DNA from 2 places in the Promicromonospora sp. Populi genome. Region 2 is predicted to be linked to the other one. Evidence: riboswitches for the same ligand, from Rfam matches in the RefSeq annotation. Region 2 holds a riboswitch; the other holds the start of a gene.
The links. A riboswitch is a leader RNA that binds a small molecule or an ion and turns the genes downstream of it on or off. The one in region 2 is predicted to bind thiamine pyrophosphate.
Positions count from the first base shown of each region.

Region 1: it holds a riboswitch for thiamine pyrophosphate, as region 2 does, so the genes downstream of both, thiO (glycine oxidase ThiO) here and AB1046_RS15905 (MTH1187 family thiamine-binding protein) in region 2, are expected to answer to the same signal.

Region 1 covers NZ_CP163528.1:5,172,158-5,177,757, reverse strand. The annotation lists gene AB1046_RS23505 (thiazole synthase) at 1-657, opposite strand, end outside; gene thiS (sulfur carrier protein ThiS) at 660-890, opposite strand; gene thiO (glycine oxidase ThiO) at 887-2,074, opposite strand; TPP riboswitch at 2,067-2,170, opposite strand; gene thiE (thiamine phosphate synthase) at 2,219-2,869, shown strand; gene AB1046_RS23485 (S8 family serine peptidase) at 2,894-5,600, opposite strand, start outside.
Region 2 covers NZ_CP163528.1:3,496,824-3,502,423, forward strand. The annotation lists gene AB1046_RS15880 (amino acid ABC transporter permease) at 1-50, shown strand, start outside; gene AB1046_RS15885 (amino acid ABC transporter ATP-binding protein) at 37-900, shown strand; gene AB1046_RS15890 (ABC transporter ATP-binding protein) at 923-1,729, opposite strand; gene AB1046_RS15895 (ABC transporter substrate-binding protein) at 1,726-2,820, opposite strand; gene AB1046_RS15900 (ABC transporter permease) at 2,817-3,608, opposite strand; gene AB1046_RS15905 (MTH1187 family thiamine-binding protein) at 3,605-3,898, opposite strand; TPP riboswitch at 3,989-4,110, opposite strand; gene AB1046_RS15910 (Gfo/Idh/MocA family protein) at 4,225-5,208, opposite strand; gene AB1046_RS15915 (immune inhibitor A domain-containing protein) at 5,331-5,600, opposite strand, start outside.

The DNA.
Region 1 (5,600 bases), 1.7 Mb from region 2:
GTCGCAGCCGAGCTCCATCGCCAGCGCCGCGTCGGACGCGGTGCCGATGCCCGCGTCGAGGATCACCGGCACCGACGCCGCGGCGGCGATCGCCTCGATGTTGCGCGGGTTGTTGATGCCGAGCCCGGAGCCGATCGGCGAGCCCAGCGGCATGACGGCCGCGCAGCCGACGTCCTGCAGCCGTCGGGCAGTGATCGGGTCGTCGTTCGTGTAGGGCAGCACGGTGAAACCGTCGTCGACCAGGATCTTCGCGGCCTCGACCAGGGCGATCGGGTCGGGCAGCAGCGTGACGTCGTCGGCGATGACCTCGAGCTTGACCCAGCTCGTCTCGCAGGCCTCGCGGGCGAGCTGCGCGGTGAGCACCGCCTCGCGCACGGCGAAGCAGCCGGCGGTATTGGGCAGCGCCCGGATTCCGAGGCGCGCGAGCAGCCCCCACACCGACGGGTCGCCGGCCCGGTCCGGGTCCGCAGAGGGCCGTGGCCTCGACACACGCCGCATCGCGACGGTGGTCAGCTCCGTGCCCGACGCGACGAGCGCGTCCTCCAGCGCGAGCAGGCTGGCCGCTCCGCCGGTGCCCATGATCAGCCGCGAGCGCAGCGGCGTGCCGGCGATCGTCAGCGGGGCCTCGATGGCGGCGGTGTGCTGTTCGATGGTCATGCTCAGCCTCCCTGTACCGCGGTGACTACCTCGACGCGGTCGCCGGGCCGCACGGTCGTGCTTGCCCAGGCGCTGCGGGGCAGCACCGCGTCGTTGATGGCGACGGCGACACCCCGCGGGGCGCCGTCGACCACCAGGCCGGGCAGGAGCCGGGCGACCAGGTCGGTGACGGGGAGCGGGCCGTCCAGCGGGTGGGGCTCGCCGTTGACGAGCGTGGTTTCGGCGGTTGTCATCTGGCGACTCCCTGGGTGGTGCGGGCGAATCGGTGCGGGTCAGCAAGCAGGACGGCGGCTTCGAGGGCCGCGCCTGGCACGGCCGCGCCCGGCGCCCCACCGAGCAGGTGGTCGACGACGGCGGCGGTCAGCGGGGCGAGCAGCACACCGTTGCGGTGGTGGCCGGTGGCCAGCAGCAGGCCGTCGGCAGCCCAGCCGAGCAGCGGCGCGTTGTCGGGGGTGCCGGGCCGGGACCGGGTGGTGGCCTCGACGAATACCGCGTCGTCGAGGGCGGGCAGCAGGGCGCGGGCGTCGCGCAGCAGCGTGAAGACGTCGGCGTACCGGGTCAGGCGGTCGTCGTCGCGCTCGTCGGAGGTCGCGCCCACCACTACCTCGCGCCGCCCGTCGGCCCGTTGCCGCCTCGGCACCACGTAGACGGGGCGGCCCTGCACGGTGCCGCGCACCACAAGCCCGGAGGTCAGCTCTGGGCCGACGTCCAGACGCAGGGTTGTGCCGGGCACCGCCCGGGTGGGCGCACCAGGGAACAGCTCGCCGCTGCTGAACCCGGCGGCCAGGACGACGGTCCCGGCCGCGTGCCGCTCCCCCGCGTCGTCCGAAACTCCGACGACGGCGCCGTCCACCCAGGTCAGCGCGGTTGCGGCCCGGCGCACCAGCCGCGCGGCGGGTGCGGCGTCGACCACCGCGGACAACGCGGCGTGGACTGCCCGCGGGTCGGCCTGATGGTCCCCGGGCACCCAGGCGGCGCCCGCCACGCGCGGGCCGACGGCGGGCTCGCGTAAGCGAGCGTCGTCGGGCGAGATCTCCACCGAGCCCAGGCCCCACTCCCGGTGCAGGGCGAGCATCCGGCGCAGCTCGGCCAGGTCGTCGCCGTCGTAGGCGAGGGCAAGCGTGCCCGTGCGGTCGAGGCCGATCGCGCCGGGCGGCAGGCCCGCCGCCTGTTCGAGCGACCGGGCGAACCGCGGCCACAGCGCGAGCGACTCGGTCCCGAGCCGGGTCAGGCCGCTCTGCCCGAAGCCCGCCTCCATGACTGGGGCGAGCATGCCCGCCGCGGCGCGTGTGGCGCCGTCGCCGGGCGCGGGGTCCAGCACGGTGACGGTGGCGCCGGCCGCGAGCGCGCGCCAGGCCGCCGTCAGGCCGATGATTCCCCCGCCGACTACGAGCACGTCGCAGGCATGGCTGGTCAAGGCTGAAGCTCCCTTCGCTGGCATTACCCAGATCAGGTTCGACGGTCGGCGCCCTGCGCCCTCTCAGCCCCGTGCGGGGCTCCCGTGCACGGTGGCAACCATAACCCTCATCCGGCACCCGTTCGCGTGCCTAGACTCACGCGCGTGGATCCACGGACCCGGCTGGCCGACGCCCGCCTCTACCTCTGCACCGACGCCCGCGAGGCCACGGGCGACCTCGAGCCGTTCCTGCACGCGGCGCTCGACGGCGGCGTCGACGTGGTCCAGCTGCGGGACAAGACCCTGGACGCCGCCCGCGAGGTCGCGCTGCAGGCCGTCGTGGAGCGGGTGGCCGCCGAGCACGGTGCGCTGCGGGCGGTCAACGACCGGGCCGACATCGCACAGCTGACCGGGGCGCCCGTGGTGCACATGGGCCAGGACGACCTGCCGCCGGGCGCGGTGCGGCAGCTGCTGGGCGACGGCCCCGTGCTGGGCCGGTCCACGCACGCCCTGGACGAGGCCTTGGCCGCGGATGCCGACCCGCGTGTCGACTACTTCTGCGTGGGCCCGCTGTGGAGCACCCCCACCAAGCCCGGCCGCCCCGCCGTCGGCCTGGACCTCTTGCGCGACGTCGCCGCCCGCCGGCCGGTCACGCCGTGGTTCGCGATCGGCGGGATCGACACCGATCGCCTCGACCGGGTGCTCGACGCCGGGGCGCGGCGCATCGTCGTCGTACGGGCCATCACACAGGCCGACGACCCGCGCGCCGCAGCTGTTGAGCTGCGACGGCGGGTCGTCGGGAGTGCGGGGGCCTGAGCTAGCCGGCCCTCGCGGGCGGTACTACCCGCAGAACTCGTTCAGCTCGAAGTTGTGCACCACCGTCTGACCCTTGATGATGCGTGCCTGCTTCGACTCCGGCGGGTACCCCGTCGCCGAGCTGAGCAGCGTCAGCCGGTTGTTGGAGATCCCCATCCAGCGGGCATAGCCGCCGTCCGGCCCGGTCACGAGCGTGACGTCGTACTCGGACCCGTCGATGACCACGAACGCGCCCTCCAGCGGCACGGTCTCGTCCTCGCAGGTGGCCCCAGTGACGGTGCCGGCGATCTTGCCCCAGTTGGCGGGCGGCGTCACCGTCAGCGACACGTCCACGCGGGGCTCGGCGTACGGCGTGCTGCCGTTGGCCACCACTCCCGCGGTGTACGTGCCCGGCTGGTCGACCCGGCTGCTGTCCATGTCGACGAACACCTTCGCGGACGCTCCGGGAGCGAGCGTGAAGGACGGCGGCTGGACGTCGAGCCACGGCACGTCGACCGTGGACTCACCGGTCACGTTCATCACCACGTGCATGTCCGGGAAGCCGAGCTCCGCGACGGGAGTCGGCTCGGGCGTGTTGCACTCCGACGAGGCGATGTACGACGGCGCGGTCTCCGGCTCGGCGTTGGAGCCGATGAAGAACCCGGCGGGGCTGACGACCTCGACCACGAGCGTGCCGGTCGCGGTGCCGGTGACCGGCACGTCGACCATCGTGAGCTCCTGCTCCTCCAGGGTCGCTTCGGACGAGCCGAGCAGCGTCATGTTCTCGTACAGGAAGTCCCCGTCGAGCTCGTACAGGTTGACCGTCACAGGCGTGTCCGCCCCGGCGATCTCCACCCCGAAGGACACGTTGGTCACGGCGAACTCACCCTGGATGTCGAAGTCCTCCAGCGTGAACGTCCGCAGCACCTTCGTCTCGCCGGCCAGGCAGGCCGCCGAGTTGACCGCAACGACGTCCTGCGACGACGAGTGGGTGATGGTGGTCCCGTCCGCCAGGAGCGACGGCGGCGCCGACGGCGTCACCGTCTTCCCTGGCTTCTTGCCGTTCCGGCCGAAGCCGTCGTCGGCCTGCGCGGCGGAGCTCGCCCTGCCCAGCTTGCCCGAGGACGGGGCCGTGCTCACCTCGGTCACCTCGCCCGTGGCGCCCTTGATGACGCTGCTGCCGCCCGAGGTCCCGAGGATCTCGAAGTCGGACGACGTCGGAGCCACCTCGACGTTCGCGGGCGCGGTGCCCTCGTTCTTCACGGTGAAGCTGCCGGACTTGCTGCCGCCCAGCTTCACCGTGCGCTTGATCTCGCTCGGAGTGACGGTCAGGAGCGGGGCAGCGAGCTTCACGTCCTTTCGGACGACGGCGTCGGCGACGACCTTCACCTTTGCCTGCTTGGCCTTGTAGTCCTTGGCCGCATAACCGATCTGCTGCGCACCGACCTGCGCCGAGAACAGCGAGTAGTACCCGGCGCCCACGCCCGGGTTCTCCGGGTCCAAGGACTTGGTGCTCTGCTCCTCGCCGGCCGACACCGTGGCGCCGTTCACGCCGTCACCGGTGTTGAGGTCCCGGACGAACCCGGCAACGAGGCCGCCGTCGACCGGGGTGCACTCCCCGATCGACACGTTGTCGACCTGCCACCAGAAGGACCACGCGGCGTCGCCGTAGTGGAACCGGACCCGCACGTCGGACTGACCGCCCGCGCCCGGGAGCCCGACGAGCACGCGCCCGTTCGCGTCGGCGGTCTGGTGCAGCACGGTCTCCCAGGTCTCGCCACCGTCCAGGCTGAGGTCGACGTCGGCGAAGTCGCCGCCCGACGAGTACGCCTGATCGAACGTCAGGAGCGGCGCGTCGACGTCGCTCAGGTCGTAGGCCGGTGCCGTGAGGGTGGTGTCCTGCGACCCGTCAGGGCCGTAGGCGTCACTGTTCACCTCGGCGAACAGGCCCTCGCCACCGGTCATGTTGCCGTACTCGAACCGGTCGTCGAAGGTCCAGACCTGCTCGGTGCCGGCCAGGTCCTCGACGGTCCAGCCCTCGGGCACGGCGCCGGACTCGAACTCCTCGGTGCCTGCGCCCGCGCCGGTCAGGGCGTAACCGGGAGCCGTGCACTCGGGTGCCACCGGAGCGGCGACGTCGGCGGTCGCCGGCTCGGTGCCGACCTCGACCTCCTGCGTGAGCGCCCCGTAGCCGGTCACTGACGGCGTCGCGACGAGCGTGTGCGTGGCCGACTGCGGCAGCTCGAGCGAGTACTCCCCCGTGAACGGGTCGGTCCACGCCACCACGCTGCTGGGTGCGCCCTGCACGGTGACCTTGGCGTCGAGCGGCCAGCCGTGGCCGGAACCGTCGGTGACGGTGCCGCTCACGGTGGTGGTCGGCGCGGCCTCCAGGACGAAGTCCTGGGTGGTGGTCTCGTCCTCGACGACGTCGGCCTGGGCCGCGGCGTCGATGAACCCGAACGCGGAGACGCTCAGGTCGTACGAGCCCTCCTCGAGGCCCAGGCGGTACGCGCCCTCGGCGTCGGTGGTGTCGGAGCGCTCGCCGGTGGTCACGCGCGCGCCGGCGACGGGCTCGCCGTCCGGGCCCGTGACGGTACCGGCGAGGAAGCCGTAACCGTCGATCGGCGCGTTCTCGATCAGGGTGCGGACGTCGAGCTTGCCCTCGCCCCACACGTTGTTGTCCTCGGCGGTGCCGCCGCAGGAGTCGTCGTCCACGTTGGTCGAGGTCTCGTCCAGCAGCTGCTTGGTGGCC
Region 2 (5,600 bases):
CGGGGCAGAACGCACTTGAGAAGAGGCTGGACCGGTATGTCGCACACTGAGGACCAGCAAGGCGAGGACCGCCCCATCGAGGACGCTCCGATCACAACCCTCCTGACGGCCCACGGCCTGCAGAAGTCGTTCGGGGACAACCACGTGCTGCGCGGGGTCGACCTGAACGTCCGCCGCGGCGAGGTGATCGCCCTGATCGGCCCCTCGGGCAGCGGCAAGACAACGGTGCTGCGCTCGCTCAACGGCCTGGAGACGCCCGACGCCGGGGTGCTCGAGCTCGACGGCGGCCCGGTCATCGATTTCGGCGCCCAGGCCGCCGCCGTCGGGTCGGCTGCCTGGGCCGGACGGCGCACCGCCGCCCGGCTCGCGAAGGAGAATCGCTCGGCCCTGCGCGACCGGTCCGCGATGGTGTTCCAGCACCACAACCTGTTCCCGCACCGCACGGTGCTGGAGAACGTGATCGAGGGCCCCACCCAGGTGCAGCGGATCCCGCGCCAGACGGCGGTCGCCCGCGCCGAGGAGCTGCTGGCGCGCGTCGGCCTGGCCGACAAGCGCGACGCCTACCCGCACGAGCTGTCGGGCGGCCAGCAGCAGCGGGTCGGGATCGTGCGTGCGCTCGCGCTCCAGCCGGACCTCCTGCTGTTCGACGAGCCGACGTCGGCCCTCGACCCCGAGCTCGTGGGCGAGGTGCTGACCGTCATGAAGGAGCTCGCGGACGAGGGCTGGACCATGGTCGTGGTGACCCACGAGCTGCAGTTCGCGCGCCAGGTCGCGACCGAGGTGCTGTTCCTCGACGGCGGCGTGGTGGTCGAGCGCGGCGCCCCCGCGCAGATCTTCAGCGACCCGGCGGAGGAGCGCACCCGCCGCTTCCTGGACCGAATCCTGCACCCCCTGGACTGACCTTTGGTTGTGGGCGCCCTGGTCAGTACTCCAGGGTCGCCAGGACTTTCTCCCGGCTGGGGGCCGCGGCGTCCAGGACGACTCGGCCCGGGCGGGCGCTCAGGACGATGATCCGGTCCGCCAGGGCTAGGGCCTCGTCGACGTCGTGCGTCACCAGCACTACCGTTCGCTGCCCGACGGCGGGAGCCGCGCCCACTCCGGGCCCGCCCGCCGGGCCCGCGCCGGCGCCCGCGAGCCCCACGCCCGCCAGCCACTCGTTCATCCGCCGCCGCGTGATCGGGTCCAGCGCACCGAACGGCTCGTCGAGCAGCAGCACCGGGCGCCCCGCCAGGCAGGTGCGCAGGAGCGCGAGCCGCTGCCGCATCCCGCCCGACAGCTCGTGCGGCCAGGCCCGCTCGAAGCCCGCCAGCCCGAACGTCTCGAACAGCTCGGCGGCGCGCGCCTCGGCATCGGCCCGGGGTATCCGGGCGATCCGGGCGCCGAGCAGCGCGTTCGACCACGCCCGGCGCCACGGCAGCAGGCCGTCCCGCTGCGGCATCCAGGCGGTGGCGGGTCTGCCGCCGGCACCTCGCTCGGCTCCGCCACGGGACGTCGCGGCGCCCCCGGGTGCGGCCCCGTCGTCGGGCAGCGTAGGCAGCGCGAGCGAACCAGAGACCGCCGCGCCCGGCGGCAGCAGGCCGCCGAGCGCGCGCAGCAGCGTCGACTTGCCGCACCCCGACGGTCCGACGACGGCGACAAACTCGCCGTCCTCAACCGTGAGATCAACCCCGTCCAGCGCCGCGACGTCGCCGAACCGGACGCCGAGCCCCCGCGCCTCAAGCACACTCACGGCTGGCTCTCGCCTGGCTCGGCAGAGTCCTGCGCGTCCGCGCCTGGAAGGTACTGGTCGGTCCACGCGGCGTCCGTGTCGAAGCCGGGCTCGGTCAGGCCCTCCTCCTCGAGGAAAGCGACGAACCCGTCCCAGACCTCGGCCCGCTGCGTACCCCAGTCACCCGACGCATACTGCGGCCCCAGCCACTCCGCGCTCGCCGAGACCAGCTCCGGGTCGAGCTCTGGCGCGGCCTCCAGCAGCACCTCCGCCGCCCGGTCGGGATCGGCTGCGGCCTCCTCGTACCCGCGCGACAGCGCGGCCAGGAACCCGCGCGCGACGTCCGGGTCCTCGTCCAGCAGCGCCCGGGACGTCGCCACGAGCGGCGTGTACCAGTCGGGCACGCAGTCGAAGTGGTCGCGGAATGCGATCGTGTCGACGTCGAGCCCGTCGACCTCGCCCAGCCGGATCGTGTCCCAGGCGTCGAACACCCAGGCGGTGTCGAACTGGTCCTCGGTCAAGCCGATGCGGAAGTCGTCGCTGACCAGCGGCGTGAACTCGACCTGCGCGGGGTCGCCGCCGTCGCACTCGACAAGCTTGCTGATCAGGGCCTTCTCGAGGTCGGACTCGTAGGAGCCGTACCGCTTGCCCTCGAGGTCACGGGGGCGGGTGATGCCGTCGTCGGACAGGCTGATCAAGGACGACGTGTTGTGCTCGATCACGGTGGCCACGGAGACGACGTCGGCCCCAGCGGCCCGCGCCGGGACCAGGCCCTCCGCGACGGAGTACGCAAAGTCGGCCTGCCCGGCCGCGACGAGCTGCAGCCCGGACGTCTCGCCGGGCTCGACGATATTGACGTCGAAGCCCTCGTCCGCGAACCAGCCCTCGGCCTGGGCGAGGTAGAGGCCGGAGTGGTTGGTGTTGGGCGTCCAGTCGAGCACGACGGTGACCTCGCGCAGACCGGCGTCGGACGCCGCATCACCGCCCTGGCCTCCCGAGCCGGTGCCGCACCCGGTGAGGGCCACTGGCACAACCGCAGCGAGCGCCGTCGTGCGCACAAGGAGGGACCGCGTACGGAAGTCCCGTGCACCGAGGGACTGGGAGTGCTTCATGATTTTCCTCTCTGCCACGGCGTCGCGACACGCGTGAGCGCTGCGACGAGGGCGAAGAACAGGCCGGACAGGAGGGCGATCAGGACGACGCCCACAAAGATCTGGTCCACGGCGTACGCCTTGCGGGACCGCTGGACGAACACACCGAGCCCGGACTGCCCGGCGAGGTACTCAGCCACCACTGCCGCGCCCACGGCGTAGGTCGCGGCGACCCGCAGCCCCGCGAGCGCGCCCGGGATCGACGCCGGCAGCCGGACCAGCAGGAACTGGTCCAGGCGTGTGCCGCCCAGGCCGGCGACCATGTCGGAGTGCTCGGCGTCGACGGCGCGCATGGCGCCCACCGCCGAGACGAGCACGGGAAAGAAGACGGTGAGCGCCACGAGGACCACCTTGGGCAGCAGGCCGAAGCCCGCCCACAGGATCATCAGCGGCGCGAGCACCACCACCGGCACCGTCTGCGTGAGCACAACCAGGGGGTAGACGGCGTCGCCGGTCACTCGCGAGGCCGTGACCAGGATGCTCAGCACCAGGCCCGCCACCGTGCCGAGGGCGAGCCCGGCCACGGCTTCGGTGAGCGTCGTGACCACGTGCGGGCCGAGCAGGGGCGCCACCTCGACGGCGGTGCGCGCCACCTGCGACGGCGCGGGCAGCACGAACTCGGGCACGTCCGCGAGGCGCACCCACCCCTCCCAGACCGTGAGCAGCACGACGACGGTGACGAGCGGGGGGACTACGCGCCCGGCCCGCCGCCACCGAAGGCCCCGAGCGCCCTGGGCGCCCTGGCTCACGCCCGGAACTTGGTGATGAGGTCCGCGATGGTGGGACCGGCGTCGGCGGCGGCCTCGCTGACCTTGATGTTGGACTGGACGCCGTCCGCGCCCGCGCCGAGCGTCGCCTCGTGGACGGCGCGCAGCAGCGCCCACACCTCGTCGGGGCTGCCCTGGACGAACGTCCCCATGGCGCCCACCTCGTAGGTGAGGCCGGAGGCCTGGATGACGGCGATTGCGGCGTCCACGTACGCGTACTTCGCGTCGGGTGTACCGCTGGGACGGGGAGAGACCTGGATCTCGGCGAGCATGTGCGACCTCCACGGGCAGGCCAGAGGTCGCCGGTTCCGACGGGGGGGCGCGCGACCACGTCCCCGCCGGGGACGGCCTCGACCGAACGCCCGTGCCGTCAGGCACGTCCTTCCGCTGGCATTACCCAGTTCAAGTGATCGGGTCGACGGCGTCGGCACAAGGCCCAGGCCATCCTCTCAGCCCGGCTACCCGAGCTCCCCGCGTTGGCGGAGGTACGGTACCTCTTCGCACGGCAGGTTCGGAAGCCTGCTCACCTTCGAGCCCTAGGTTTCTTCGCCTTGAGGCGTCTCAGAGCGGAGAAACTTAGGGCTCGAAAGGGTGGGGGTCATTCACCCGGGTACTTGAGGTCTATCTGGGTGCGGATGGTGTCCAGCGTCGTCATGATCGCTATCGTCTCCGCGCGCGGGAGCAGGGGGCTGTCCAGCTCGCCCGCCGCGACCAGGCGCTCCGCCTCGGCGGCCTGGAACTGCATGCCCCGGCTCGGTACAGCGCCGTCGAAGGTCTCGATCTCAGCGCCTTCGGAGTTGTACACGTGCACGAGCGTCGGGCTGTACCAGACGGCGTCGATCTCGATGCGGCCCTCGGTTCCGAGGATCGTCGCGCGGTTGGGTCCCTTGGTGTCCGACGCCGAGATCGTCGTGGCGACCCGTGCGCCGTCGTACCCGAAGATCGTGGCGATGGTGGCGTCCGCGCCGGTCTCCTTGAAGGTCGCGTGCGACTGGATCGTGAGCGGCTCGCCGAACAGGTCCCAGGCGAACGAGACCGGGTAGATGCCCAGGTCGAGCAACGAGCCGCCGCCCAGGGCCAAGTTATTGATGCGGTGCTCCGGGTCGTCGGGCAGGTCCTGCGTGTGGTCCACCATCAGGGTCCGCACCTCGCCGATCGCACCGGACGCGATGATCTCCCGGACGCGCGCCATGTGCGGCAGGAACCGGGTCCACATCGCTTCGAGCGCGACGAGCCCTCGGGCCTCGGCGAGGTCCATGACCTCGCGCGCCTCGGCGGCGTTCAGCGTGAAGGGCTTCTCGATCAGCACGTGCTTGCCAGCCTCCAGCGCGAGCTTCGCAGCCTCGGCGTGCATCGGGTGCGGCGTGGCGATGTAGACGATGTCGACCTCGGGGTCGTTCACGAGGTTCTCGTAGGAGCCGTGCGCCGTCGGGATGCCGAGGCGGTCGGCGAACTCCCGTGCCTTCTCCAGGGACCGGGACCCCACCGCCTGCACGGTGAAGCCGTTGTCGTTGAGGTCCGAAACGAAGGCTGCGGCGATGCCGCCGGCCGCGAGGATGCCCCAGCGCAGGTGTGTCGTCATGCCTTCGAGCGTAGTGCTGCATCTCGCCAGGGTTGAACCAGGGGGTCAGACACTGCTGGGGGCATGGACCTTGAGTCCATGCCCCCAGCAGACCTACGTACTTCGGATGTCAGCTGACCAGGTCAGCTGACGGGTCCGTTGACCTGGATGGTCATGTGCCCGTTGCGGGTGTCCTGCGACACCACCTTGATGGTGGTGCCGGTGCCGCCGACCTTCACGGAGTGTCGCGGGTTGTCCGGGTTCCAGTACGCCTCCGGGTTGGTGTCGTCGAACGTCGACACCTGCCGCTGCTTACCCAGGACCAGGGTGGTCAGGGAGGTCGCGGACACCTGGCGGTGCAGCGACAGCGTGTCCGTCTTCTGCAGCCCGAACGTGGCGTCGAAGGACTGGAT